DNA from 4 places in the Streptomyces sp. NPDC044064 genome. Region 1 is predicted to be linked to each of the others. Evidence: riboswitches for the same ligand, from Rfam matches in the RefSeq annotation. Region 1 holds a riboswitch; each other region holds the start of a gene.
The links. A riboswitch is a leader RNA that binds a small molecule or an ion and turns the genes downstream of it on or off. The one in region 1 is predicted to bind cyclic di-AMP.
Positions count from the first base shown of each region.

Region 2: linked by a shared signal. The riboswitch ahead of AC07DS_RS44225 (M23 family metallopeptidase) and the one ahead of AC07DS_RS27680 (M23 family metallopeptidase) in region 1 are both predicted to bind cyclic di-AMP.
Region 3: linked by a shared signal. The riboswitch ahead of AC07DS_RS13010 (transglycosylase family protein) and the one ahead of AC07DS_RS27680 (M23 family metallopeptidase) in region 1 are both predicted to bind cyclic di-AMP.
Region 4: linked by a shared signal. The riboswitch ahead of AC07DS_RS24600 (transglycosylase SLT domain-containing protein) and the one ahead of AC07DS_RS27680 (M23 family metallopeptidase) in region 1 are both predicted to bind cyclic di-AMP.

Region 1 is NZ_JBWKFN010000018.1:82,590-89,557, forward strand. It holds gene AC07DS_RS27660 (helix-turn-helix domain-containing protein) at 1-263, shown strand, start outside; gene AC07DS_RS27665 (DUF6126 family protein) at 260-382, shown strand; gene AC07DS_RS27670 (tyrosine-protein phosphatase) at 389-1,186, opposite strand; gene AC07DS_RS27675 (alpha-galactosidase) at 1,358-3,442, shown strand; cyclic di-AMP (ydaO/yuaA leader) riboswitch at 3,745-3,907, shown strand; gene AC07DS_RS27680 (M23 family metallopeptidase) at 3,912-4,850, shown strand; gene AC07DS_RS27685 (SGNH/GDSL hydrolase family protein) at 5,112-5,897, shown strand; gene AC07DS_RS27690 (TetR/AcrR family transcriptional regulator) at 5,972-6,592, opposite strand; gene AC07DS_RS27695 (glutamate dehydrogenase) at 6,688-6,968, opposite strand, start outside.
Region 2 is NZ_JBWKFN010000050.1:25,336-32,303, forward strand. It holds gene AC07DS_RS44215 (M16 family metallopeptidase) at 1-465, shown strand, start outside; gene AC07DS_RS44220 (M16 family metallopeptidase) at 462-1,850, shown strand; cyclic di-AMP (ydaO/yuaA leader) riboswitch at 2,074-2,237, shown strand; gene AC07DS_RS44225 (M23 family metallopeptidase) at 2,250-3,005, shown strand; gene AC07DS_RS44230 (GntR family transcriptional regulator) at 3,204-3,899, shown strand; gene AC07DS_RS44235 (HPr family phosphocarrier protein) at 4,084-4,365, opposite strand; gene AC07DS_RS44240 (bifunctional acetate--CoA ligase family protein/GNAT family N-acetyltransferase) at 4,542-6,968, shown strand, end outside.
Region 3 is NZ_JBWKFN010000006.1:333,425-340,392, reverse strand. It holds gene AC07DS_RS13030 (Ppx/GppA phosphatase family protein) at 1-327, opposite strand, end outside; partial or broken gene AC07DS_RS13025 (DUF501 domain-containing protein) at 586-987, opposite strand; gene AC07DS_RS13020 (FtsB family cell division protein) at 1,016-1,492, opposite strand; gene eno (phosphopyruvate hydratase) at 1,593-2,879, opposite strand; gene AC07DS_RS13010 (transglycosylase family protein) at 3,253-3,942, opposite strand; cyclic di-AMP (ydaO/yuaA leader) riboswitch at 3,947-4,115, opposite strand; gene AC07DS_RS13005 (transglycosylase family protein) at 4,299-5,342, opposite strand; gene AC07DS_RS13000 (cytochrome P450 family protein) at 5,539-6,816, opposite strand; gene AC07DS_RS12995 (tetratricopeptide repeat protein) at 6,813-6,968, opposite strand, start outside.
Region 4 is NZ_JBWKFN010000015.1:153,703-160,670, reverse strand. It holds gene AC07DS_RS24620 (ABC transporter permease) at 1-414, opposite strand, end outside; gene AC07DS_RS24615 (ABC transporter ATP-binding protein) at 401-1,375, opposite strand; gene AC07DS_RS24610 (LolA family protein) at 1,415-2,611, opposite strand; gene AC07DS_RS24605 (polyprenyl synthetase family protein) at 2,859-3,869, opposite strand; cyclic di-AMP (ydaO/yuaA leader) riboswitch at 4,400-4,584, shown strand; gene AC07DS_RS24600 (transglycosylase SLT domain-containing protein) at 4,588-5,076, shown strand; gene AC07DS_RS24595 (HAD family hydrolase) at 5,111-5,923, opposite strand; gene AC07DS_RS24590 (FAD-dependent oxidoreductase) at 6,078-6,968, opposite strand, start outside.

The DNA.
Region 1 (6,968 bases):
TGCCGTACGGCACCCAGGGCGACATCGTGCGCGTCCACCCCGGCGAGGAGTGGCTCCACGTCCTCAAGGGGCGGCTCAGGCTGCGCCTCGGCGACACCACGCATCTGCTCGCGCCCGGCGACAGCGCCCACTTCGACTCACTCACCCCGCACCGCCTCGCCGCCGAGGACCACGACGGCGTGGAGCTGCTGTTCCTTCACACCCTGCTGCAGAGCCCCACGGCCACGCTGTGCCTGGGCCCGCTGACTGGAGAGCTGCCATGAGCAACTTCGAGGAGAAGTTCCCCCGCTCGCTGTGGATCCGGCTGATCATCTACATCGCCGTGGGCCACCTGTTCGCCGGATTCCTCTATCTGCTGTTCTCGGTGGGCGCCAAGGGCTGACCGCCGTCAGTCCAGCAGACGCTCCCGCAGCCGCTCCCGGGTCTGCGGGGTGAGCCCCAGACCCTGCGCGAAGTAGGCGTCGGTGCCGCCCCACGTCTCCTCGATACTCGCGAAAGCCGCCTGGAGATACTCGGCGCGGGCGTCGAAGAGCGGACTCAGCAGCTCCATCACCTCGGGCGTGTACGCGGTGTCCGGGCTGCCGTTGCGACGGACCTTGTAGCGCCGGTGCTTGGCGTTGGACTCCAGGTAGTCGGCCACGACGGCGTCGCGCTCCACGCCCACGGCCAGCAGCGTGACGGCTATGGAGATGCCCGCGCGGTCCTTGCCCGCCGCGCAGTGCATCAGCGTGGGCACGCTGTCCTCGGCGATCGCGTGCAGCACCCGGGAGTGCTCGGCGGTGCGCTCCTTGACGATCGTCCGGTACGAGGCGACCATCCGGGCCGCCGCCTTGCCGTCCCCGAGGATGCCGCGCAGCTGCTCGATGTCGCCGTTGCGGACCATCTGCCAGAACTCGGCACCGTCCGCCGGGTCGCTCAGCGGCAGGTTCACGTTCCGCACACCGGGCAGCTCGACGTCCGGGCCCTCCAGCTTCTGGTCGGCGGCGTTGCGGAAGTCGAAGATCGTGTGCAGGCCCAGGGACGCGAGGAAGGCCGCGTCCTCCTCGGTGGCGTGCGCGAGGTGGCCGCTGCGGAACAGCGCTCCGGGGCGCACCCGCCGCCCGTCCACGGTCGGCAGTCCGCCCACGTCGCGGAAATTGCGCACTCCGGCCAGCTCGGGCTCGGTCGAGGGGACCTGCTGCGTCACGGGGGCTCCTCCCGGTCGGCCCCGCCGGCGCGGCTCGTCGACGGGCACTCCGTCGACGATACGACATCGATTTCCTCGGGCAATGAGTTGTCCACAGGCGTTGCCACCAGGGGCTGCGGGGCCTAATGATGTTCGCACTTGAGCGGATCTGTTGGCACCTGTGAGGTCTCGATGGTGGACATCGCCGATGACGGTCGTACATGGCTCCTGTCGGGCCCCGGCAGCAGCTATGCGCTGCATCTCACCGAGGCGGACGAACTGGTGCACCTGCACTGGGGGCCACGGATCGTGCTCGCCGACGCCGAGGCCCTGGCGGCGAGCCCGCTGCCTGCCTACTGGCCCTTCGAGTCCCCGCTCGACGGCCGTGAGGAGTACCCCGTCGAGGGCGGCCCCCGCTTCGTCCGTCCGGCCCTGTCGGTGCGCACCGAGGAGCGGCGCGGCACCGAGTGGCGCTTCGTGTCGTCCGACACGGTGGGCGGCGCCGACGGTGACGAGCTGCGGCTGTGCTTCGACGACGACGGGCTCGCCGTCACCCTGCACTACCGGATGCGCGGGGACGTCTTGGAACGCTGGGTGACCGTGGACAACGGCTCGCACGCGCGCGTGGAGCTGCTGCGCGCCGACGCCGCGACCTGGACCCTGCCCGACCGCGAGGGCTGGCGGCTGTCCCAGCTGCACGGCCGCTGGGCCGCCGAGTCGCTGCTGGCCACCGCCCCCCTCGCCTACGGCGAGAAGATCATCGGCAGCCGCCGCGGCCACACCGGCCACCAGCACCTGCCCTGGGTCGCGCTGGACACCGACGCGACCGAGGAGCGCGGCGAGGTCTACGGCTGCGCGCTCGGCTGGTCCGGGTCCTGGCGGATCGCCGTCGCCCAACTCCCGGACGCGCGGGTGCAGATCACGGGCGGCGCCGGATACGACGAATCCGGCCTGCTGCTGCTCGAGCCGGGGGAGTCGTACGCCAGTCCCGTCTTCGCCGGCCTGTGGAGCGACGGCGGCTTCGGCGGGGCCAGCCGCACCTGGCACGCCTACCAGCGGGCGTACGTCATCCCGGACGCGGAGCAGGACCGGCCGGTGCTGTTCAACTCCTGGGAGGCGACCAACTTCGACATCTCCGAGGAGCAGCAGACCGCCCTCGCCCGGCGGGCCGCCGGCATCGGCGTCGAGCTGTTCGTCGTGGACGACGGCTGGTTCGGCGCCCGCACCAGTGACCGGGCAGGCCTCGGCGACTGGACGCCCAACCCCGACCGCTTCCCGCACGGCCTCAAGCCCCTCGCCGACCAGGTGCACGGCCTCGGCATGCAGTTCGGCATCTGGGTCGAGCCCGAGATGGTCAACCCCGACAGCGACCTCTACCGTGCCCACCCCGACTGGGTGCAATACCAAACTGGACGAAAGCGGACGGAGCTACGCAATCAGCTCGTTCTCAACCTCGCCCGCGAGGACGTCCAGGAGTACCTCTGGGAGCAGCTGGACACCCTCCTGTCGAGCGCCCCGATCGACTATGTGAAGTGGGACTTCAATCGCTGCTTCACCGACGCCGGCTGGCCCGGGGAGCCGTACCCGCAGCGCCTGTGGGTCGACCACGTCCGCGCCCTGTACGCCCTGCTGGACCGGCTGCGCGCAGCCCATCCCGCGGTCGCCTTCGAGTCCTGCTCGGGCGGTGGGGGGCGGATCGACCTCGGCGTGATGAGCCGCACCGACCAGGTGTGGACCTCCGACAACACCGACCCGCTCGACCGGCTCTCCATCCAGCACGGCTTCAGTCAGATCCATCCGGCGCGGGTCATGGCCGCCTGGGTCACCGACAGCCCGAACACCCAGCTCAACGGGCGGGAGAGTTCGTTGCGGTTCCGCTTCGTCAGCTCGATGGCCGGGGTGCTCGGCGTCGGCGGCGACCTCACCGAGTGGAGCGGGGAAGAGCTGGCCGAGGCCCGTCTCTGGGTGGACCTCTACAAGGAGATCCGACCGGTGGTCCAGCGTGGCCACCAGTACCGGCTGCGGCCGCCGACGGGCGGTCTGAGCGCCGTCCAGTACGTCCACGGCGACGAGGCCGTGGTCCTCGCCTGCCTCCAGGCGCAGCACTACGGTGAGCCGGTTCCGGCGCTGCGGCTGCGCGGACTCGACCCGACAGCATCGTACGAATGCCGCGAAACGGGCGAAGTGCACCGAGGTGCGGTCCTGCTGCACCACGGGCTGCGCACCGGACTGAGGGGCGACCTGGATGCGACGGTTCTCCGGCTGCGTCGCATCTGAGTAATCTGTCCGAATTGGAGCCTTCGTTCCAACTCGCTCTGAGGTAAGGGGGTGTGGGGATCGGCGCGTGAGGAGCGTCATATTCGTGACCGTGTGTCGCGCGTCATGTCCACGTAATTCCTGTAAGGGTGAAGGGAATTAAAAAGGGTGAGGATTCCGGAATTCACGGAGAGTGACCGTGAATTTCCGAATTCGATCATTTGGAGCCGTGGCGCCGGGAACCAGCTGCTTGTCCGAATCCGTCTTGCTCGCTTACGTTCGCCACCAATCCGGTCGGAACGCCGAATCCTGCCGCCGCCCGGAGTCCCCACACACTTCACCCGTGTTCGGCAGGAGCGGGGGACCCACCAGGTATGACTGCCTGTCCCGGTCTCCGGGACAGGCTGGGGTGCAGCCGCGCAGCGCGCGGCCGGGCAGCTCCAGCCCGAACCCGTCAGCTCACCTCGCAGGCGCCGGAGAGGAATGCGCCATGCCCGCGAAGGGTAAGCACCGCCGTCCCAAGCCCCCGCGTTTCACCCGCTCGATCGCCGTCGCCGGAACCGGTGGCGCCGCGCTGGCCCTGCCGCTCCTCGGGGCCACCGGAGCGCACGCCGCCACCACGCAGTCCGTTTCCGGAAAGGTCGTGCAGTCCCTTCCGGCCGTGGTAAAGACGGCCGTGAAGAAGGCGGCCGCGCAGCGGAATTCGGGTGTGCGCACCTACACGGTGAAGTCCGGCGACTGGCTCGCGAAGATCGCCGGCGCGCAGCATGTCAGCGGCGGCTGGCAGCGACTCTACGACGACAACCGGCAGGCCGTCGGCCAGGATCCCTCGCTGATCCACCCGGGTCTGAAGCTGTCGCTCGGCGCGAAGGCCGCCCAGCCGCACACCGAGCCCTCCGCCCCGGCGCCGGCATCCCCGCCCCGGTCCCAGTCGGGCCAGGCCTCCGGTGCCGCCGCCGCACCCGCCGCACCCGCCGCGCCCTCCGCACCCGCCGCGCCCTCCGCACCTTCCGTGCCGTCCGCCGGCTACACCCTCCCGGTCACCGGCGCCACCATCGGCACCGGGTACCACGTGGCCGGCAGCATGTGGTCCAGCGGTTACCACACCGGCGTCGACTTCGTCGTGCCGACCGGTACCCCGCTCAAGGCCGTCGCCGCCGGCACCGTCGTCTCCGCCGGGTGGGGCGGCGCGTACGGCAACCAGGTCGTCATCAAGCTGAACGACGGCTACTACGCCCAGTACGGCCACCTCTCGCAGCTCTCCGTCTCGGCCGGCCAGACCGTGACCGCGGGCCAGCAGATCGGCCTCTCCGGCGCAACCGGCAACGTGACCGGCCCGCATCTGCACTTCGAGATCCGCACCACGCCGAACTACGGCTCGGACCTCGACCCGGTCGCCTACCTCCGCTCGCACGGCGTCGCCGTCTGAGGCTCCCGCTCCGCGGGACCCGCTCTCGAGAATCACCTGCCCTGACAAGCCGCCGAAGGCCGGACCCGGTTCCCCGGGTCCGGCCTTCGGCGTGTGCGCACCGTCAACGCGTCCGAACGTCGCGTTATTCCTGGATTGGCAAATGATTTAAGGGTGTCTCATCTCACCGTTCGTCAACCCCTGCCTACGGTCGCGTAGGTCACATCCGAAGGTGAATCATGGTCCGACGTGGCAGACGATTCGAAGAATGACAACAGATCAGTGATCGGGTCGTACGTGGCGGTGGGGGACAGCTTCACCGAGGGCGTGGGCGATCCCGGCCCCGACGGGGCGTTCGTGGGCTGGGCCGACCGGTTCGCGGTACTGCTCGCGGACCGGCGTCCCGAGGGCGACTTCGCGTACACCAACCTGGCCGTGCGCGGAAAGCTGCTCGACCAGATCATGGCGGACCAGCTCCCGAAGGCCGTCGAACTCGCCCCGGACCTCGTGTCCTTCTGCGCGGGCGGCAACGACATCATCCGGCCCGGCACCGACCCGGACGAGGTGGCAGAGCGCTTCGAGCGGGCCGTGTCCCAGCTCACCGAGGTCGCGGGCACCGTGCTCGTGACGACCGGCTTCGACACCCGTGGCGTCCCGCTGCTCAAGCATCTGCGCGGCAAGATCGCCACCTACAACGGGCACGTCCGCGCCATCGCCGACCGGTACGGGTGCCCCGTGCTCGACCTGTGGTCCCTGAAGTCCGTCCAGGACCGCAGGGCGTGGGACGGCGACCGGCTCCACCTCTCGCCCGAGGGGCACACGCGCGTGGCACTGCGCGCCGGACAGGCCCTCGGCCTGCAGATCCCGGCCGACCCGGAGCAGCCCTGGCCGCCGCTCCCGCCGCGGGGCACCCTGGAGGTCCGCCGCGACGACGTCCACTGGGCCCGCGAGTACCTCGTCCCGTGGATCGGCCGCCGGCTGCGCGGCGAGTCCTCCGGGGATCACGTGACGGCGAAGGGCACCCTGTCGCCGGACGACATCAAGATGCGGATCGCGTCGGTGGCGTGACGGCCGGCGTCCGTGCCCCGCACCGCGAGCCCGGCGGTGCGGGGCACGTCCGTGCCACCGTGCCGGCCGCAGGCTCAGCGCTCCCGCTCGGTCAACGCCTCCCGGCCCAGCCCGAGTTCCCGGGCCAGGGCCTCGTCCGCCCACTGCCGCGCCCGGGACCGCGGCACCGAGCCCGGGTACGACGTCAGCTGCACCGCGAGACCGTCGAGGAGCGCGGTGAGCCGCAGCGCCGCTCCCGCCGGGTCGGCGCACTCGAACTCGCCCGCCGCCACGCCCTCCGCGATGACCTCGGTGATCGCCGCCTTCCATTGCAGGTCCAGGTCGCGGGTGACCTGCCGCAGGGCGGGCTCGCGCAGCGCCACCGCCCAGCCCTCGATCCACAGCCGCCAGCCCTTGGCCTGACCCGTGGGCGCGTACCAGCGCACGGCGGCCCGCAGCCGGCGCAGCGCGGAGGTGCGCCGGTCCAGCAGCCCCCGCAGATGGGCCAGGTCGTCCGCGGCCGCGTAGGTGAAGGCCTCGGCGACCAGCTTCTCCTTGGTCGAGAAGTGATACAGCACCAGCGCGTTGCTCACGCCGAGCGCGGAGGCCACGTCGGCGATCCGCACCGCCGCCACGCCCCGCACCTCGATCTGCTCGATGGCGGCCCGCAGCAGCTCCTCCCGCCGCTCGGCCACACTCAACCGCACTCTCGCCACGCGGCCACCCTAATCCGTCGCTCAGGGCCGCACCGAAAGGGCCGGTCTCCCTCGGCCACTTCGGGTGCCGCGGGCCCAGAAGCGCCCGGCCGGTGTCAGCGGTACCACCCGAAGCGCTCCGCGATCACCGGCAGACGATCGCCGACCAGGGCGTGGGCGGCGGCGCGCGGCGCCGTACCGTCGGTCTGGGCGCGCGTGAGCATCAGATCGACCAGGGCGCGCATCGAACGGCGGATGTGCGCGAACGCCTCGTCGGCGCCCGGGCCGATGTCGCCGAACAGGGTCCACCACCACCAGGCGTTCGTGGCTGAGTTGACCACCACGTCCGGCAGTACGGTCACCCCGCGCGCGGCCAGCAGCGCCTCCGCCTCGGGCA
Region 2 (6,968 bases), on a different contig from region 1:
CTGCGCCTGGCCGGCGCGCCCTCGCTCGGCTGGCTGGACGTGAAGACCTCCGGTGACGTCGAGGTGCCGGTGATCGAGTCCGCGATCGACGAGGAGCTGGCCCGGTTCGCCGCGGAGGGCCCGACGGCCGAGGAGATGGAGCGCGCCCAGGCCCAGTTGGAGCGCGAGTGGCTGGACCGGCTCGGCACGGTCGCCGGCCGCGCCGACGAACTGTGCCGGTTCGCCGTCCTGTTCGGCGACCCGCAGCTCGCCCTCACCGCCGTCCAGCGCGTCCTCGAGGTGACCCCCGAGGAGGTCCAGGAGGTCGCCAAGGCCTGCCTGCGCCCCGACAATCGCGCGGTCCTCGTCTACGAGCCGAAGCACCCGGAGACCGTCCAGGACGCCGACGTCCCCGAGGACCCGGAGCAGGAAGCCACCGTAGAGGCGGGCGCCGACAAGAGCGACAACGAGGAGACGGCCAAGTGACCGAGCTCGCCACGATGGACTTCCACCCCCAGCCGCAGCCGGGCGAGGCCAGGCCGTGGGCGTTTCCCGCTCCCGAGCGCGGCACGCTGGACAACGGTCTGACCGTGCTGCGCTGCCACCGCCCCGGCCAGCAGGTCGTCGCCGTCGAGGTGCTGCTGGACGCGCCCCTGGACGCCGAGAAGCCCGGTCTGGAGGGCGTCGCCACGATCATGGCGCGGGCCTTCTCGGAGGGCACCGACAAGCACTCCGCCGAGGAGTTCGCCGCCGAGCTCGAGCGGGCCGGTGCCACGCTGGACGCGCACGCCGACCACCCCGGCGTGCGCCTCAGCCTGGAGGTCCCGGCCTCCCGCCTGGCCAAGGGCCTCGGTCTGCTCGCTGACGCCCTGCGCGCGCCCGCCTTCGACGACAGCGAGGTCGAGCGGCTGGTCCGCAACCGCCTGGACGAGATCCCGCACGAGCTGGCCAACCCGGCCCGCCGCGCCGCCAAGGAACTCTCCAAGGAGCTGTTCCCGGCGACCTCGCGCATGTCGCGGCCGCGCCAGGGCACCGAGGAGACGGTCGAGAAGATCGACGCGGCGGCCGTACGCGCCTTCTACGACCGCCATGTGCGGCCCGCCACGGCCACCGCGGTCGTCGTCGGTGACCTCACCGGCACCGACCTGGACGAGCTGCTCGCCGACACCCTGGGCGCCTGGACCGGCACGCCGGGCACCCCGCGGCCCGTGCCGCCGGTGAGCGCCGACGACACCGGCCGGGTGGTCATCGTCGACCGGCCGGGCGCCGTCCAGACCCAGCTGCTCATCGGCCGGATCGGGGCCGACCGGCACGACCGTGTGTGGCCCGCCCAGGTGCTCGGCACCTACTGCCTCGGCGGCACCCTCACCTCCCGCCTGGACCGCGTCCTGCGCGAGGAGAAGGGCTACACCTACGGCGTGCGCTCCTTCGGACAGGTCCTGCGTTCCGCGCCGGACGGCACGGGCGCCGCGATGCTCGCCATCAGCGGTTCCGTGGACACCCCGAACACCGGTCCCGCCCTGCAGGACCTGTGGACGGTGCTGCGCACACTCGCGGCGGAGGGCCTGACCGACGCCGAGCGGGACGTCGCCGTGCAGAACCTGGTCGGTGTGGCGCCGCTGAAGTACGAGACCGCCGCGGCCGTCGCGAGCACGCTGGCGGACCAGGTCGAGCAGTACCTGCCCGACGACTTCCAGGCGACCCTGTATCAACAGCTCGCCGGCACCGGCACCGTGGAGGCCACCGCGGCGGTCATCAACGCCTTCCCGGTGGACCGTCTCGTGACCGTCCTCGTGGGTGACGCGGCCGAGATCAAGGCGCCGGTCGAGGCGCTCGGCATCGGCGAAGTCACCGTCGTGGCGGCCGAGTAGCGGCTTTACGGCACCCCGTGCGCGTGGGGCCCTGACGATCCGACGGTTCGTCAGGGCCCTTTGCCGTGCACAGCCCTTCCTCAGATGTCCGAATTGCGGCAGAGGTTGCCTGTCTGACCTGTGGGATGCGCTACAAAAGCCCGGATCCGTTTGGGGATCGAAAGTCGGGCCGCATAGCGTCGACCGGGCTGTTCGTCAGGCAGTGCGCCGCGCCCGCGGCACCGGACAGTCATCGCCGAGTCCCCCCACGGCGCGAGCCAGGGGAGCCGGGGACCCACCGCAGTCCCTGGGGTGAATCGGACGCCCGCGCTCCGGCGAGGGGGTCCGTAGGAGACCTTCCTGCTCCGAACCCGTCAGCTAACCCGGTAGGCGAGAGGGAAGGAAAGGACCAGCCACTTCATGGCGTTCATGTACGCCACCGGGAAGCACCGCAAGCCCGGCCGGGTCAAGCGCACCACCGTCCAGGCGGCCGGTGTCGCGGCCCTCACCACCACCGGTGTCGTCGGCACCCTGGCGGCCAGCCCGGCGCTCGCCGCGGACAACTCGGTCGAGGACACCGGCCTCACCCCGGTCATCACCGTCAGCGACACGGTCGCCGAGCAGATCGACGCGCAGGCCGAGGCCCAGCTGGTGGCCGCCCGGCAGAAGGCTGCCGAGGAGGCCGCGGCCAAGGTGGCCGCCGAGGAGGCGAAGAAGGAGCGCGAGGCCCAGGCCCGCGCCGCGCGAGAGGCCGAGCGCAAGCGCCTGAACGCGTTCGTCGCCCCGATCGCGCACTCCTACGTCTCCACCGGCTACAAGGCCAGCAGCTCCCTGTGGTCCTCCGGTTCCCACACCGGCATCGACTTCCACGCGGCCAGCGGGACGTCCGTCCACGCGGTCGGCTCCGGCACGGTCGTCTCCACCGGCTGGGGCGGCGCGTACGGCAACCAGATCGTGATCCGGATGGCCGACGGCATGTACACCCAGTACGGCCACCTGTCGTCCATCGGCGTCGTCGTGGGCCAGAAGGTCCTCCCGGGCCAGCAGATCGGTCTGTCCGGCGCGACCGGCAACGTCACCGGACCGCACCTGCACTTCGAGGCCCGTACGACCCCCGAGTACGGCTCGGACGTCGACCCGATCGCCTATCTCCGCCAGCACGGCGTGAACGTCTGACGCTCCGGCACACGACATCCCGAAGCCCCGGCTCACGAGCCGGGGCTTTCGCCGTTTTTCGCAGTGCCCGCCGCATCCGCTGTCCAAAAAATATCCATGGATTCCGGCCTGCCGTCGGAAATTCCGGCTCATTGCAATAGAGTCACGGAGCAGACGTCCATCGTCGACGTTTCACGGGGATTAAGGCGGAGGTCGGTCATGCGTATTCCGGCGCATTCGGTGTGCACGGCGATCCGGGACGACATCGTCGCGGGTGTCTACGAGCGCGGCGGCCGCCTCACCGAGGAAGTCCTCGCCCGTCGCTACGGCGTCTCGCGGGTCCCCGTCCGTGAGGCCCTGCGCACCCTGGAGGCGGAGGGCTTCGTGGTGACCCGGCGGCACGCGGGCGCGTGTGTGGCCGAGCCGACCGAGCAGGAGGCCGCCGACCTGCTGGAGATGCGCGCGCTCCTGGAGCCGCTCGGCGCCTCCCGGGCCGCCCAGCGGCGCACCGAGGCCCATCTGAAGGTGCTGCGGGGCCTGGTCCGGCTGGGTCAGGAGCGGGCCAGGCGGGGCAACAGCGAGGATCTGCGCTCGCTGGGCGCCTGGTTCCACGAGACGCTGGCGCAGGCCTCCGCAAGCCCTTCGCTGACCTCGGTGCTGACCCAGCTGCGGCACAAGATCGCCTGGATGTACACGGCGCCGGCGCCGCCGAGCCCGGTGGACTGCTGGGCGGAGCACGGCGCGATCGTGGACGCCGTGGCACGCGGAGACAGCGAGCGCGCGCGGGCGATCACGGCGATGCACACCGATCGCGCGACGGCTGCGCACCGGCTGCGGTTCGCCTCGGGCGTGGACCGTCCCGAACGTGTGAGGAACTCGCAACATGCCGTAAACATGCCGAGCCTGCGGCATTAACACGGGCGCCGTATACAAAGAGGAGATATTCGGTGGGCGGATATTTTCGCTGCCCTTTTCTCCGGCGCGCCGTCAATTCGCGGGCGCGTGCCTTCGGTGTGCCTGCGGTGAATTTCCCGGACCGGGCACCAAAAAGGCGGAAGCCGCGTCACCCGGAAAGGGTGGCGCGGCTCACCTGCATACTTCAGACGGTCTCGGGGAGCTCTTCCAGGCCCTCGGAGACCAGCTTGGCCAGACGGTCCAGGGCGATGTCCGCGCCCTCGGCGTCGGAGGCGAGGACGATCTCCTCGCCGCCCTGGGCGCCCAGGCCCAGGACAGCCAGCATGGAGGCCGCGTTGACGGGGTTGCCGTCAGCCTTGGCGATCGTCACCGGGACACCTGCGGCCGTGGCGGCCCGGACGAAGATGGAGGCGGGACGGGCGTGGAGGCCCTCGGCCCAGCCGACGTTGACGCGGCGCTCAGCCATGTGTTGCTGCCCTTCGGTGTTCAGGGTTGTCTAGACCAGTTTCCCATATCGCGAAGCATGCCCGGCGCGGACCTTCGTCCCGCCCCGGTGTGTCGTCGGACCGCGGCCTCGGTCCGGCTTGCGTCCTCACAGACTGCCTCGCGCCGTTGTCGTACGCGAGCCTTACCCTGGGGCCCATGCAGAGCCCGGCGGACCGGCAGGACCGGCACGAGTACCCCGCCCACTGGGAGGCGGACGTTGTGCTGCGCGACGGGGGTACCGCGCGCATCCGGCCCATCACCGTTGATGACGCCGACCGCCTCGTCAGCTTCTACGAGCAGGTCTCGGACGAGTCGAAGTACTACCGCTTCTTCGCGCCGTACCCGCGACTCTCGGCCAAGGACGTCCACCGCTTCACGCACCACGACTTCGTGGACAGGGTGGGACTTGCCGCCACGATCGGCGGCGATTTCATCGCCACCGTACGCTATGACCGCATTGGTCCCGATGGTCGGCCCGCCTCCGCGCCCGCCGACGAGGCAGAGGTCGCCTTCCTGGTGCAGGACGCCCACCAGGGCCGCGGGGTCGCCTCCGCCCTCCTGGAGCACATCGCCGCCGTCGCCCGCGAGCGCGGGATCCGCCGTTTCGCCGCCGAGGTGCTGCCCGCCAACACCAAGATGATCAAGGTGTTCACGGATGCCGGGTACACGCAGAAGCGCAGCTTCGAGGACGGCGTCGTGCGCCTGGAGTTCGGCCTCGAGCCCACCGACCGCTCGCTCGCGGTGCAGCGCGCGCGGGAGCAGCGCGCCGAGGCCCGCTCGGTACGGCGGCTGCTGGCGCCCGGCTCCGTCGCGGTCGTCGGCGTCGGCCGCGCGCCCGGCGGGGTGGGCCGCAGCGTCCTCGGCAACATCCGGGACGCCGGCCACCCCGGCGATCTGTACGCCGTGAACAAGGCCTTCCCCGAGGACCTCAAGGAGGTCGACGGGGTGCCCGCTCACCGCTCGGTGCGGGAGATCGACGGCCCGGTGGACCTCGCCGTCGTCGCCGTACCGGCCGAGCACGTGCCCGCGGTCGTCGCCGAGTGCGGCGAGCACGGGGTGCAGGGACTGGTCGTCCTGTCCGCCGGGTACGCCGAGAGCGGGCCCGAGGGGCGCGAGCGGCAGCGGGCCCTGGTCCGGCTCGCGCGCGCGTACGGCATGCGGATCATCGGCCCGAACGCCTTCGGTGTCATCAACACCGCGCCGGACGTCCTGCTGAACGCCTCGCTCGCCCCCGAGATGCCCCGCCCGGGCCGCATCGGCCTGTTCACACAGTCGGGGGCCATCGGCATCGCGCTGCTGTCCCGGCTGCACCGGCGCGGGGGAGGCGTCACCGGGGTCACCGGGGTGTCCACCTTCGTGTCCGCCGGGAACCGGGCCGACGTGTCCGGCAACGACGTCCTCCAGTACTGGTACGACGACCCGGAGACCGATGTCGTCCTGATGTACCTGGAGTCCCTCGGCAACCCGCGCAAGTTCACCCGCCTCGCCCGGCGCACGGCGGCGGCGAAGCCGCTCGTCGTCGTGCAGGGCGTCGGATCCGCGCCGCAGGGGCACGCGGTACGGGCCACACGGCTGCCGCACGCGACCGTCTCCGCGCTGCTGCGGCAGGCCGGGGTGATCCGGGTCGACACCATCACCGAACTGGTCGACGCGGGGCTGCTGCTCGCCCGGCAGCCGCTGCCCACGGGGCCGCGCGTGGCGATCGTCGGGAACTCCGAGTCGCTGGGCGTGCTGACGTACGACCGCTGTCTCGCGGAGGGGCTGCGGCCGTCGCCGCCGCTGGACCTGACGACCGGGGCGACGGCGGCGGACTTCCACCGGGCGCTGTCACGGGCGCTGGCGGACGAGACGTGCGACGCCGTCGTCGTCACGGCGATCCCGGCGATCGGGGAGGGATCACCGCGGGACGCGGAGCTGGCCGAGGCGCTCCGGTCGGCTGCGGCTGCCGTTCCGGGTAAGCCGGTGCTGGTGGTGCACGTGGAGCTCGGGGGGCTTGCGGAGGCGTTGTCCGCCGCGGCCAGTACGGCACCGCAGGCCCTGGCGAAGGCACCCGGAGCCGAGGGCGCCGCCCAACCGTTCCCCCCTGCGGAACGACTGCCCATCACGGAGACGGCCGCACCCGAAAGCCCCGAGAACCCCACCCCTGAAGGCACCGACTCCCGCCTCATCCCCGCCTACCCCGCCGCCGAGCGCGCAGTCCGGGCCCTTGCCGAAGCCGTGAAGTACGGGCAGTGGCGGCGGGAGGCCGCCGATCCGGGCAAGGTGCCGGAGTACGACGACATCGACGAGAAGGGGGCCGCCGAGCTGATCGGAGCACTGCTGGAGCGTGGCCAGGGGCTCACGACCGGGCAGGCGGAGACCTGCGAGCTGCTCGAGAAGTACGGCGTCCACGTGCGCCGGGCGCTGGCCGCTCCCACCCCGGACGCCGCCGCCGAGGCCGCCCGCACCCTCGGCTACCCCGTGGCCCTCAAGGCCACGGCCCCGCACCTCAGGCACCGGGCCGACCTGGGCGGCGTACGCCTCGACCTGGCGGACGAGGAGCAACTGAGGAGGGCCTACGCCGAGTTGACCGAGCTCTTCGGG
Region 3 (6,968 bases), on a different contig from region 1:
GGCACCGGTGAAGGAGAACTCGGCCTCCCGGTCGCCGCTGATGACCTCGGGCTCGACACCGAGGATGTCGACGACACCGCGCACGAAGTCGTCCCGGTTCTCCGCGTCCCGGGAGGCCGAGGTGGCGACGAACCGCACCTTGGCGGCGCCGAGTTCACGAATGACGTCCGCGTACTCGCGGCAGGCCGCGAAGGTCCGCTCCAGCGCCTCGGGCGCCAGCCGGCCGGTGCGGTCCACGTCCTGGCCGAGCCGCACGATCGTCATGCGCCGGTCCAGCTCCAGCAGCTCACCGGTCGCCGGGTTCACGTCGGCGACGAGCAGCCGGATCGAGTTCGTACCGCAGTCGACGGCCGCGACACGCGAGAAGCCCTCGGCGACCGGCGGCCTGCCGGCGTAGAAGCCGCTGCGGACCTCGGCGGGGTCGAGGACCGCGCCCTCCTCGCCCGGGTGCTCGTCCGCCGGGTCGGGCGCCACGAGCGGCTGCACGCACGGCCCCTTGCGCCACCACTCCGGCAGCATGGCGATCGCCTCGTCGCCGAGCGGGTTCACGCCCGGGCCGGCGGCCAGCGAGTGGCCCACCAGCACGTGCAGGCACTTCACCCGGTCCGGCATGCCGCCCGCGCTCGGGAAGCCCTCCAGGACCTCGATCTCGTCCCGGCGCCGGATGTAGTCCTCGTGCGCGGCCCGGTACGCGGCGGCCAGCTCGGGGTCGTTCTGCAGTCGCTCCGTCATCTCCTTCATGACGCCGTCCGCCTCCAGCGTGCCGATCGCCGAGGCGGCGCGCGGGCACGTCAGGTAGTACGTCGTCGGGAAGGGCGTGCCGTCCGGCAGCCGCGGGGCGGTCTCCACGACGTCCGGCTGCCCGCACGGGCACCGGTGCGCGATCGCCCTCAGCCCGCGCGGCGGACGCCCGAGCTGCTGCTTGAAGGCCTCGACGTCCGCGTCGGTCGGCTCGGTACGCGGAGTGGGCGGCGGAGGCGTTTCCATGACTGTGTTCAGCTGTCTTTCTGTCGGTTCACTGGTCGGAGGCGTCGGACTTGTCGACCCCGTCCCAGACGTTCGCGTACCAGGGCCGGTGGGCGGCCCCGAGGTCGGCGCGGGCCTGCTTGGCCGCACCCGGGTCGATCACGACGTACCCGGTCTCACCGGGCATCACATAGTGCAGCCGGCGCCGGATCTGCTGCTCGGCATAGGCGTCGTCCTGCCAGCGCGCCTTGAGGTCGCGCAGCTGTTCCACCCGTTTGCGGGCCTGTTCCTGCTGCCGCTGCTGGTCGGCGATCTCGGCGCGCTGGGAGACGTACTGCCGCATCGGATAGGCGAGCGCGACGATCAGCGAGCACAGCACGAGCGCGAGCAGCGCCGCGCGGCCGGTGAGGCGGGAGCGGCGAGCCTGCCGCTTGGTCTGGGAGCGGTAGACGCGGGCCGCCGTCTGCTCGCCGAGCAGCTTGAGCCTGGTCGCGGTGGAGAACCGGTCCCGGTCCTTCACGGCCATGTCCCCGCCTCCCCTTCACACGTGCGTACGTCCCCGCACACGGTACGGGACCGGGTACGGGGACGTACGTACGACTGGCTAAGGCTTAGCCCGAGATGGGTCAGCCCTTGAAACGGGGGAAGGCCGAGCGGCCCGCGTAGACCGCGGCGTCGTCGAGGATCTCCTCGATGCGCAGCAGCTGGTTGTACTTGGCGACGCGCTCGGAGCGGGCCGGGGCGCCGGTCTTGATCTGGCCGCAGTTGGTGGCGACGGCCAGGTCGGCGATGGTGACGTCCTCGGTCTCGCCGGAGCGGTGGGACATCATGCACTTGAAGCCGTTGCGCTGGGCCAGCTCGACGGCGTCCAGGGTCTCGGTCAGCGAACCGATCTGGTTCACCTTCACGAGCAGGGCGTTGGCGGTGCCCTCCTCGATGCCGCGGGCCAGGCGCTCCGGGTTGGTGACGAACAGGTCGTCGCCGACCAGCTGGACCTTGTCGCCGAGCTTGTCGGTGATGACCTTCCAGCCGGCCCAGTCGTCCTCGAACAGCGGGTCCTCGATGGAGACGAGCGGGTAGGCCGCCACGAGCTCCTCGTAGTACTCCGTCATCTCGGCGGCCGAGCGGGACTTGCCCTCGAACTCGTACTTGCCGTCCTTGTAGAACTCGGACGCGGCGACGTCGAGCGCGAGCGCGATCTGCTCACCGGGGATGTAGCCGGCCTGCTTGATGGCCTCGAGGATGAGGTCGAGGGCCTCGCGGTTGGAGCCGAGGTTCGGGGCGAAGCCGCCCTCGTCGCCGAGACCGGTGGACAGGCCCTTGCCCTTCAGGACCTTCTTGAGGGTGTGGTAGACCTCGGTGCCCCAGCGCAGGGCCTCGGAGAAGGACTCCGCGCCGATCGGGGCGATCATGAACTCCTGGATGTCCACGTTGGAGTCGGCGTGCGAGCCGCCGTTCAGGATGTTCATCATCGGCACCGGCAGCAGGTGCGCGTTCGGGCCGCCCAGGTAGCGGAAGAGCGGGAGGTCGCTGGCCTCGGAGGCGGCGTGGGCCACGGCGAGGGAGACGCCGAGGATGGCGTTGGCGCCGAGGGAGCCCTTGTTGTCGGTGGCGTCCAGGTCGAACATGGCCTGGTCGATCAGGCGCTGCTCGGTGGCGTCGTAGCCGACCAGCTCCGGGCCGATCTGCTCGATGACGGCGAGGACGGCCTTCTCGACACCCTTGCCCTGGTAGCGGTTCGGGTCACCGTCGCGCAGCTCGATGGCTTCGAAGGCACCGGTGGAGGCGCCGGACGGGACGGCGGCACGACCCGTGCTGCCGTCGTCGAGGCCGACCTCGACCTCGACCGTGGGGTTGCCTCGGGAGTCCAGGATTTCCCGGGCTACGACGACGTCGATGGACGGCACGAGCATCTCCTTCGTGGATGTGACGCTGGTTGTGCGGGGCTTGTGTGCCTTGCGCCTAGAGCCTAACCGTCCCGGGGGCTTCGGCCACCGACCGACCGTCCCGTGGACAGGTAGGAACAGGGAGACCGTACCTATTGTTCAGGCTCGGAACAAAGAGGCCTGTGGATGAGGCCCGGCCGAAGAGTGGGAAACGGGCGGGAAGACGGAGAGGAATCGGGGCGGGGAGCAGGCTGGGGACACAAACAACCCCGCCCCGGCGCGTACGGGGGAAAACGCGCCGGGGCGGGGAGCCCGTGGGGACGGGGGGATGCCCCTCACGAGGCCTTCAGATTGGGGGCAGGCCTTGTGAGAGCACTGTGGTTCCGGTGGGAGCCAGGTGTCACTTCAGGTGCAGCTGCTGGCCCGGGTAGATGAGGTTCGCGTCCTGGACGATGTCCTTGTTCAGCTCGAACAGCTTCTTCCAGCCGCCCTTGACCTTGTGCTTCTCGGCGATCGTGCTGAGGGTGTCGCCCTTGGCCACCTTGTACTCGCCGTCGCCCTTCTTGACCTTCTTGCCGGTCGGGGTGGTGACGGTCTGGCTCGCGGCCGGACGCTCGGCGGAGCGGGAGGCGGCCTGCGGCTCGGCGGCGCGGGTGGTGGTCGTGGTGGTCTTCGAGGAGCTGCCGCTCGACGGGGCCGCCGCGGTACCGCTGTACGGGGTGCTCGACAGGCCCGTGCCGCAGACCGGCCAGGCACCCTTGCCCTGGGAGGCGAGGACCTTCTCGGCGACGGTGATCTGCTGCTGCTTGGTGGCCAGGTCGGCGCGGGCGGCGTAGGCCGTGCCGCCGTAGGCGGCCCAGGTGGAGGCGGAGAACTGCACGCCGCCGTAGTAGCCGTTGCCGGTGTTGATCGACCAGTTGCCGCCGGACTCGCACTGGGCGACCGCGTCCCACTCGGAGGCGGTGGCGGCGGAGGCGTTGCCGGCCGCCATCAGCGGGGCGGCGACGACGGCGCCGGTGACACCGGCGAGCGCGATGGCACGGGTGGCCTTGAACGGACGACGGTGCTTGCCCTTGCCGGAAAACAGCATGGATCGATCCCCTCACCGACGCCTGCGAGGTGAGCTGTCGGATTCGGGCCGGTTGAGTTGCCCGGCCGCGACCCTCACGGGACGCGGCTTCACCCCAAGCCAGTGCCGGCATCAACTGCCGTTCCTGGCGCTTACCTTGGGTCCCCCGCTCCTGCCTACGGCGCATGACGCGACGACTGTTCCCGGGCGACCGCTGGCAGGACTCGGCGTTGCGGATGCCGGGGCTCGTGGTGACGAGCGGCCTTGACCGTAGACAGGCGATCGGCGGAATTTCAAAGACGATCAGGGCTTCTGAGACTCATCCCACACTTTCACCAAAACGGACATTAGTGAGCGAAGCGGGGCGTCAACTCCCGCTACTCGTCGCCCTTTTCGGTACCGACTTTCAGGGTCTGACCGGCACTGATGTGGTTCGGGTCGGCGCCGATGGCCTTCTTGTTCTCGGCGTAGAGCGCGTGCCATCCGCCGTCGAGGTCAAGGGAGTCGGCGATGGAGACGAGGGTGTCGCCCTCGTGGACGACGTAGGTGCCCGCCTCTCGGCCGGCGTGACGGCCCGACGGGGCGTCATTCTGTCCGTTTGCCGCACTTTCATCCGCACTGCCACCGCGGTGGCGCCCGCCACTGCCGAGGGCGCCGGTGTCGACCAGGCTCCAAGAGCTGCTGGTCTGCCACGAATTGTCCGAGTCCTCCGTTGCGGGATCCGTGGTGACGGACTCGCCATCCTGAGCCTGCCCCGACCCGGGCGATGCGGATTTGTCGGACTTGGGGGTGTCTGCACCCTTGCTGGAACCCTTGGAGTCGGCACCCTTGTCGGCACTCGGGGACGGCTTGCCCTTCGCATCCGAGGAGGAGTCGGACGAGGGTGACGAGGAGGGCGAATCCGGCAGTCCGGACGAGTCGGAATTCTCGTCGGAGTCGGAGTTGTCGTCCGAGCTGGACGAGTCCGAGGACTTGGAGGAGTCACCGGAGTGACCGGAGCCCGAGTCGGAGCCCGAGACGCCCGTGTCGACGTCCACGGAGCCGGACTTCGAGGTCATGCCGGAGAGCAGGGCGCAGGTGGCCCAGGGAGTGGTGCCCTGGTCGGCGAGAATCTTCTCGGCGACGGCGATCTGCTGCGAACGGCTGGCCTGGTCGGCGCTGAAGGCGTACGTCGTGCCGCCGTACTTGTCCCAGTCGTCCTGGGATATCTGCAGGCCGCCGTAGTAGCCGTTGCCGGTGTCGGCGCTCCAGGAGCCGCCGCTCTCGCACTCGGCCACCTTGTCCCACGTGGTGCCGTCGGCCGCGTTGGCGCTGGCCGCGCCGAGGAGCGGGATGGCGATGGCGGAGCCGGTCACGCCGGCCGCGACGAGGAGGGCCGGAGCCTGACGGGGGCGACGGTGACGACCGTTCCCGGAGAGCATGCGGAAGCCTTTCGTGCGACAGCGGGGCCGGCGTGGCCGATGGAACTCGGGGGCCACGCTGATGAGTGAACGTATAGGCAGACGATCACTTGTCACAAGTTAATGCCGCGCAGATCACGTGAAGATCACAGAAGAGAGTGCCTGTCATGTTCGACCGGGCGAACCTCTGCCCGCGTCCGGCCCGTTCGAGCCGCACTCAGGGAACGGGCGTGAACTCCACGGGGAGGGTGCGCAGGCCCCGCATGATGAGCCCGCCGCGCCAGCGCAGCTCGGCCGGGTCCGCCCCGAGCCGCAGGTCGGGCAGGCGGGTGAGGAGGGTGCCGAGCGCGTTCTGGCCCTCCAGACGGGCGAGCGGGGCGCCGAGGCAGTAGTGGATGCCGTGGCCGTACCCGAGGTGCTGGTTGTCCCGGCGGGACAGGTCCAGGACGTCCGGGTCGGCGAACCGCTCCGGATCCCGGTCGGCGGCGGCGAGTACGACGAGCACCGGGTCCCCGGCGGCGATGTCCTGCCCGCCGATGGTGAGCGGCCGGGTGGCGAACCGCCAGGTGGCCAGCTCCACCGGGCCGTCGTAGCGCAGGAGTTCCTCGACCCCGGTCTCCAGGAGGTCCCTCTCCCCGGCGGCCAGGGACCGCTGCAGGCGGTGGCGCTGCTCGGGGTGGGTGAGCAGGGCGTAGGTGCCGTTGCCGATCAGGTTCACGGTCGTCTCGAACCCGGCGAACAGCAGGATGAAGGCCATCGCGGCGGCCTCGTTCTCGGTGAGGTGCTCACCGTGGTCGGAGGCGCGGATGAGGCCGGAGATCAGGTCCTCGCCCGGGGTCGGCTCGGCGGGCAGCGCCTCGCGCTTGCGGTGGATGAGTTCGGCGAGATAGCCGCGCATCTTCTTGACGGACCGTGCGACCCCGCCCCGCGGCCCTCCCCCGTGCCGGATCATCATTCCCGCCCAGTCCCGGAAGTCGTCCTGGTCCTCGCGCGGGACGCCGAGCAGGTCGCAGATGGCGTAGATGGGGAGCGGGAAAGCGAACTCGTGGATGAGGTCGGCCGAGCCCCGCTCGGCGAACTGGTCGATGAGGTGGTCGGTCAGCTCCTGCACCCGGGGCGCGAACTCGGCGACCCTGCGGGGCGTGAACGCCTTGCTGACCAGCCGGCGCAGGCGGGTGTGGTCCGGCGGGTCGATGTTCAGCAGGTGCGTCATCAGCTCGGCCTTGCGCTCGCCGGGGATACCGGTCTTCCCCTTCGCGTGCGCGGGCTCGTCGTGATGCGCCGGGTTCTTGCTCAGCCGCTGGTCGGCGAGAGCCTGCTTGGCATCGGCGTACCGCGTGACCAGCCAGGCCTCGACCCCGCTGGGCAGCCGGGTCCGGTGCACGGGGGCGTGCTCGCGGAGCCAGGCGTAGGCGGGATAGGGATCGCTTGCGAACTCCCAGGTGAAGAGGTCGGGGGCCGTCGGGGGGTGGGGGTGGCTGGGCTGGCTGGTCACTCCTTGACGGTATCCGGCTTCCCGGACGTCTGGCCGAGCGCCTTCAGGGCAGCGCAGTGGCCCAGGGCCGCGGCTTTGCGGTACCAGGCTTTCGCCCGGTCGGCGTTGCCGTCCGCTTCGAGGAGGAGGGCCAGCCGGTAGGCACCGTGGGC
Region 4 (6,968 bases), on a different contig from region 1:
GCGGGTGCGGCCGGCCGGGGCGACCAGCAGATAGCGCAGGGTGCCGCCGCCCGCCTCGCCGGCGATCGCGTCGCCCGCGACCACGCCGACCGCCATCGGCAGGAAGAACGGCAGGGTCGCGGCCAGTGCCGTGAACACCAGGAACAGGCCGTTGTTGGTGATCTGCGCGATGAACGCCGGCCCGTCACCGCCGCCCGGGCCCGCCGTCGAGCCGCCCCGCGTCTCGATCCGCACCGCGATCCCGACCAGAACCGGCACCGCTGCCAGCACCCCGAGCAGCGCGAGGGTGCGCCAGCGGCGGACGGTGGTGACCAGCTCGCTGCGCAGCAGCCCGAAGGTCCACAGGGGGTTCGGGCGGCCGGGGCCGGCCGCGGCGGCCGGTGCCCGGAGTACCTCGGCCTCAGCCCGCGACATCGAATCCCTCTCCCGTCAGTGCCACGAAAGCGTCCTCCAGGGAGGCTCGTTCGAGTGTGAGGCCCCGGACCCGGACACCCGCCGTGACAAGGGCGGCGTTGATCTCGGCGAGGTCCCGCTCGGGCGGCTCGCCGGTCACCCGGTCGCCGTCGACGGTGACGTCCCCGACGCCCTGTTCCTTCAGCAGCCGGGCCGCCTCGCCCGGGTCCGGCGTGGTCACCACCAGCCGGCCGCGCGCCCCGGCCGCGAGGTCGGCCACCTCGCCCTGCGTGATCAGGCGGCCCTGTGCCATCACCGCCGCGTGCGTGCACACCTGCTCGATCTCGTCGAGGAGGTGGGAGGAGAGGAATACGGTGGTGCCGTCGGAGGCCAACTCCCGGATCAGGGCGCGAATTTCCCGCATGCCCTGTGGGTCGAGGCCGTTGGTGGGCTCGTCCAGGACGAGCAGCCTGCGCGGCTGGAGCAGGGCAGCGGCCAGGCCGAGGCGCTGCTTCATGCCGAGCGAGTACGCCCTGGCCTTCTTGCCTGCGGCGGCCGTGAGGCCCACCCGGTCCAGGGCGGCCGCGACACGGGTCCGCCGGGTGCGCGGGTCCGCGGTCGGGTCGGCGGCGTCGTAGCGCAGCAGGTTGTCCCGGCCGGAGAGGAAGCCGTACAGGGCGGGGCCCTCGATCAGCGCGCCGACCTGCGGGAGGACGGTACGGCCGGCCCGGGGCATGGGGCGGCCCAGGACGCGGGCCGTGCCCGAGGTCGGCTCGATCAGACCCATCAGCATGCGGATGGTGGTGGTCTTGCCCGAACCGTTGGGGCCGAGGAAGCCGAAGACGCTGCCCGCCGGGACGGTCAGGTCGAGACCGTCGACGGCGAGCTGTCCGCCGCGGTAGCGCTTGGTGAGGCCGCGCGTGGCGATGACGTGCGCCGGCGCCTCCCCAGAGTCCTGCTCCGTGGCGGACGGTTCGCCCATCGGCTCCCTCGATTCGTCGTGTGCCGTACCCCGGAAGGGTTACTTCGCTTCGTCGGCCGCCTTGACCAGCGTGTCCTTGGTGACCGCTCCGGCGTACACCTTGCCGTCATCGGTGATCAGCGCGTTGACCAGGCGGGTGGAGAAGACCGTGCCCTTGCCGAACTTCCCGGAGACGTGGTCGCCGAGCGAGCCGAGGAAGCCGCCGAAGGCGCCGCCCTCGGAGCCGGACGGCATGCCGCCCTTGGCGCCGGTGTCGAAGGTGGCGACGGACGTCCAGCCCTTGCCGAGCACGTTGGCACCCTGCAGGCCCTGGGTGAAGTCCTCACCCGACTTCGGGGCGTGCCCGGGAGCCTTGGACTCCTTCTTCCCCTCGGTGACCTTCGCGCCCTTGGGCGGGGTGAAATCGAAGGTGGAGACGGCCGGCTTGGCGAAGGAGACCTGGGTGAAGCCCGCGTCGAGGACGGCGGCGCCGCCGCTCTTCGGGGTGAGCGTGAACTTGAGCGGCATGCCCGTCTTCGCGTCGACGGCGATGCTGATCGCGCCGACCGTCGAACCGGACTGCTTGGGCTTGATCAGCAGCTTGTAGGCGTCGCGTCCGGCGACCTGCGCGGTGCCGTCGACGGTCACGGACGTGGTGTCGTCGACCGACTTCAGGGCCTCGTCGGCGAAGCCCTTGGGCGTGGCCGGCGGCTCGGCCCGGTGCTCCTTGCCGGAGTCGGCGGCGGTGCCGTGGAAGACCTCGTTGCTCTTGCTGTCGTAGCCCCAGACGTTCTTGCCGTCGTGGATGAGGCTGTACTCGGAGCCGCTCTCCAGCACCGAGAGCTTCTGCCGGTCCGGGCCGTCGGTCGCCACGCGCAGGGTGTGCGTGCCGGAGACCAGCTCGGTGAGCTTGGACGTCGGGTCGGCGGAGGAGCCGTCGCCGCCCCGGGCCGCCCCGGACGCCAGGCTGCTCTCCAGGCCGCCGAGGTTCGGCAGGCCGAGGTCGGTGCTGACCTTCACCGTGCCGGACAGCTGCTGCACGTCCGACTTGGCGATCTTCTCGATGAGCTGCTGCGCGGTGATCTTGGGCAGATCGGGCGAGCCGGAGTCGGCGAGCGCCGGGACCAGCCCGATCGTGGCCGCCGCCACCCCCACCACCGCGACCGGGACCACGTACCGGGCGGCTTTGCGGCGTCCGGTGGGCAGGTCCTCGCCCTGTCCGGCGCCCGTTGCCTCGTCGGATTCGTACGGTGCCATCTGTGCCTTACCTCCGTCGTCGGCGGCGGCTGTCCCCACACTGGTCCACCTGAGCCGCCATTCTCACCCGAATCGGTGAGGAGTGGTGATTTCCGTGGTTTCCATCTGACCAAATCGGCCGTGAGGAAGCGTCAGACCACGGAGCCAACTCCGTGTACGCCTGCGGTATGACACACGAGGGCGGTGCCTCCCCCGACCCGTAGGGGTCGTGCGGGAGACACCGCCGTCGGGTCGGGTGTGCGGGCGGCTAGCCGGCCCGGTGCACCACTGCGTCGCACAGCTCGAGCAGCGCCGCCTTGGCGTCGCACTCCGGCAGCGGGGCCAGTGCCGCCCGCGCCTCCTCCGCGTAGCGGACGGTGTCCCGGCGGGCCTGCTCCAGCGCGGGGTGCGCGCGCAGCGCGGTCAGCGCCTCTGCGTGCCGGGCGTCGTCGCTGAGGTCGGAGTCCAGCAGCTCGCACAGCGCGATGTCCTCGGCCAGGCCGAGGCGGGCGGCCCGCTCGCGCAGCCGGAGCACGGGCAGCGTCGGGATGCCCTCGCGCAGGTCGGTGCCCGGGGTCTTGCCGGACTCGTGCGAGTCGGAGGCGATGTCCAGGACGTCGTCCGCGAGCTGGAAGGCGACCCCGAGCCGTTCGCCGTACTGGGTGAGCACGTCGACGACCGTCTCGTCGGCGCCGGACATCATCGCGCCGAACCGGCACGACACGGCCACCAGGGAGCCAGTCTTGCCGCCGAGCACGTCCAGGTAGTGGTCGACCGGGTCACGGCCGTCCGAGGGGCCCGCGGTCTCCAGGATCTGCCCGGTGACCAGCCGCTCGAACGCGAGGGCCTGGACCCGGACCGCCTCGGGGCCGAGGTCGGCGAGGATCTGGGAGGCGCGGGCGAAGAGGAAGTCGCCGGTGAGGACCGCGACCGAGTTGCCCCAGCGGGTGTTGGCGCTGTCCACGCCGCGCCGCACGGACGCCTCGTCCATGACGTCGTCGTGGTACAGCGTGGCCAGGTGGGTCAGCTCCACGACGACGGCCGACGGCACGACGCCCGGCGCGTACGGGTCGCCGAACTGCGCCGCGAGCATCACGAGCAGCGGCCTGAACCGCTTCCCGCCGGCCCGGACGAGGTGCTGCGCGGCCTCCGTGATGAACGGGACCTCGCTCTTGGTGGCTTCGAGCAAGCCTTCCTCGACAGCCGCCAATCCGGCCTGGACATCGGCTTCCAGAGCCTGGTCCCGCACGCTCAGCCCGAACGGCCCGACGACGGTCACGAGGGGTCTCCTGTCTGCTGGTGTCTGCTGGCGATTACACGGTTTGTCGATAGGTCGTTGCCATCACTCAAGTCAGCGTATCCGGTCCTGTTTCGATCACCGATAGCGCCCACCGGTCCAGCCCGGGCGGTATCGGATCAGGGCCGGTATGTTTTTGATCATCTGATAAGTGTTGGTACACAACGACTTAACAGGATCTCGTCCGATTTGTCGCGAACCGCACGGCGGGCGGAGTACTCCTTTTGCACCACACTCGGCAAATCTCCCGAATCCCCCATGTCTGATTTGATACCCTTTGCCATTTCGTGAGTTGGGTCACGCGGGTCCGTGAATCAGCCATTGGCCGCCACCGCGTTCTCCCCTTGCCGCATCGGCCAGTTGAGCGTTGGCAACCGCAAAGGATCAAGTACCCCATTGGGAATAGATCAAGGTCAACTGCCTCATTGGGTGAATTCACTACTTGTTCCGGACATGTGCTGTCGCATAGCTTCCGGGCCAGTCGGACGAACGCCGAATCCTGCCGCGTCTGACACCACCCATCGACGAACTCATTTCGTACGGCAGGAGCGGGGGACCCAGGTAAGCCGCCGGACCGGACGACGCACGTCGCACCGGGACGGCTAGGGGTGAAGCCGTACCTCCCCCCAGAGGTACGGCCGGGCACCTCCCCGCCCGAACCCGACAGCTCACCTCGCAGGCGACGGAGAGGAACGTCCCCATGTCTGCTGCCGCTCTGCCCCGCCGCACCCGCACCAACCGCCTCGTCCGCAAGTTCGCCGTCATCGGCACCGGCGCCGCCGTGCTCGCCCTCCCGCTCATCGGCGCGACCGGCGCCTCCGCCGCCACCCCCACGGCCAGCACGGCGCCCACCACGCTCGCCGGATACCCGAACAACCTCGACGGCTGGATCCGCGAGTCGCTCGCGATCATGGCTCAGAAGGGCATCCCGGGGACGTACAACGGCATCCACCGCAACGTCATCCGCGAGTCGTCGGGCAACCCGGCGGCCATCAACCTCTGGGACTCCAACGCGGCCAAGGGCATCCCGTCCAAGGGCCTGCTCCAGGTCATCGACCCGACGTTCAACACGTACCACGTGGCCGGAACGTCCTTCGACATCTACGACCCGGTCGCGAACATCACGGCCGCCTGCAACTACGCGGCCGCGCGTTACGGGTCGATCGACAACGTCTTCGGCGCCTACTGACCGGCGCCCGCGGCGGGCCCTGCGGCTAGCCCGGTCAGTCGGTCGGGAACAGTCTTTCGAGGACGACGGCGATGCCGTCGTCCTCGTTCGACGTGGTGATCTCATCGGCGACGGCCTTGAGTTCGGGATGGGCGTTGGCCATGGCGACACCGCGTCCGGCCCAGTCGAACATGGGGATGTCGTTGGGCATGTCGCCGAACGCGAGGGCCCGGTCGGCGGCGATCCCCAGGTACTCGGCGGCCAGCGCAAGCCCCGTCGCCTTGGTGACGCCGCACGGCTGCAGCTCCACGGTCCCGGGCCCCGACATCGTGACCGTCGCCAGCGAGCCCACCGCCGCGCGCGCGGTCTCCGCCAACTCGTCGTCGGACAGCGTGTGGTGGCGCAGCAGCACCTTGCTGATGGGCTCGCACCACAGGTCGTCGCGGCGGCCGACCCGCACGGCGGGCAGGGTCGGGTGCGGCATCAGATACCCCGGTTCGATCAGGGTGAGCCCGTCCACGCCGTCCTGGTCGACGGCCGCGTAGACCTGCCCCACCTCGGCCTCGATCTTGCCGAGCGCGGTCTCGGCCAGTTCCCGGTCCAGCCGGACCGACCACAGCAGACGGTCGGTGCCGGCGTCGTAGACCTGCGCGCCCTGCCCGCACACCGCGAGTCCCGTGCTGCCGAGGCCCTCCAGGAGGGGCCGCACCCGGGGGGCCGGGCGGCCCGTCACCACCAGGTGCCGGGCACCGGCCCGCGCCACCCGCTCGAGCGCGGCGCGCGACCGGTCGGAGACGGTGTCGTCGCCGCGCAGCAGCGTCCCGTCCAGGTCGGTGGCGATCAGTGTGTATGCGGGGGGTGCGGCCATGATCAGAGAATACGGATCCCACGCCCCGCCGACTCACCCTGGAGTTCCCGGACTTGTGTGCTCCTCGGCCTCAAGTGGCGCCTGCGGGACCCCTGATGGTGGTGGAGTTGACGCGATCGGACCCGCGGGTGAGCGGAACGGCGCCTTCCGCGGCTCAGCCGTGTGCCGCCGCCAGGTGCCCGGCCAGACGCGGCGAGGCGAACTCCGTGCCGCACACGAACCGCATCACCGGGCCGTACGAGGACGCCGCCGGGAGGCCGGTGAAGTACAGGCCCGGGACGGAGGAGACGTACCCGGGTCCCAGCCTGGGCGCGCCGCGGCTCACCGCCAGCCGGGTGCGCAGCTCATGGCCGAGGAAGTCCATCGCGGTGATGTTCACGCGGTAGCCGGTGGCCGCGATGACGTGGTCGGCCGAGAGCCGCTCGGTGCGCCCGCCGTGGGTGCTCACGGTGAGGACCGGACTGCCGCCCGGGGCCTCGGCGCCCACCACCCGCTCGACCTCCTCGACCTGCACCTTGCCCTCGAAGCGGTCGCGCAGCCACCAGGCGCCGAGCGGGCCGAGGACCCGGCGGACCAGGTAGTGGCGGGTGCGGGCGGGCAGGAAGCGGTACGGCTGGGGGTAGTAGCTGAGCGCCCACAGGGACCAGGCACGCCCGAAGGGCGACTCGGGGCGCAGCCTGGGCTGGCCCCAGGGCGGGGCGCCGAAGGCGACGCGGCCGCGGCCGCGCGAGACCACGCGCACCTGGGCGCCGGCCTCGGCCGCGAGGGCGGCCGTCTCCAGTGCGGACTGGCCGGCGCCGACGACGATCAGCTCCTTGCCGGCGAAGCGGGTGAGGTCGTGGTGCTGGGAGCTGTGCGAGACCGGGCCCGTGAGCGCCGGACCGTCGGCCGCCGCTGCCGCCAGCTCCGCCGGGAGATGGGCCAGCCCGGACAGCCCGGTGGCGACCACGACCACGCGGGCGGTGAACAGCTCCCCCGAGTCCAGTTTGAGTTCGAACCCGCCGCTCTCGTCGCGGTCCACGGAGACGACCCGGACCTGCTCCAG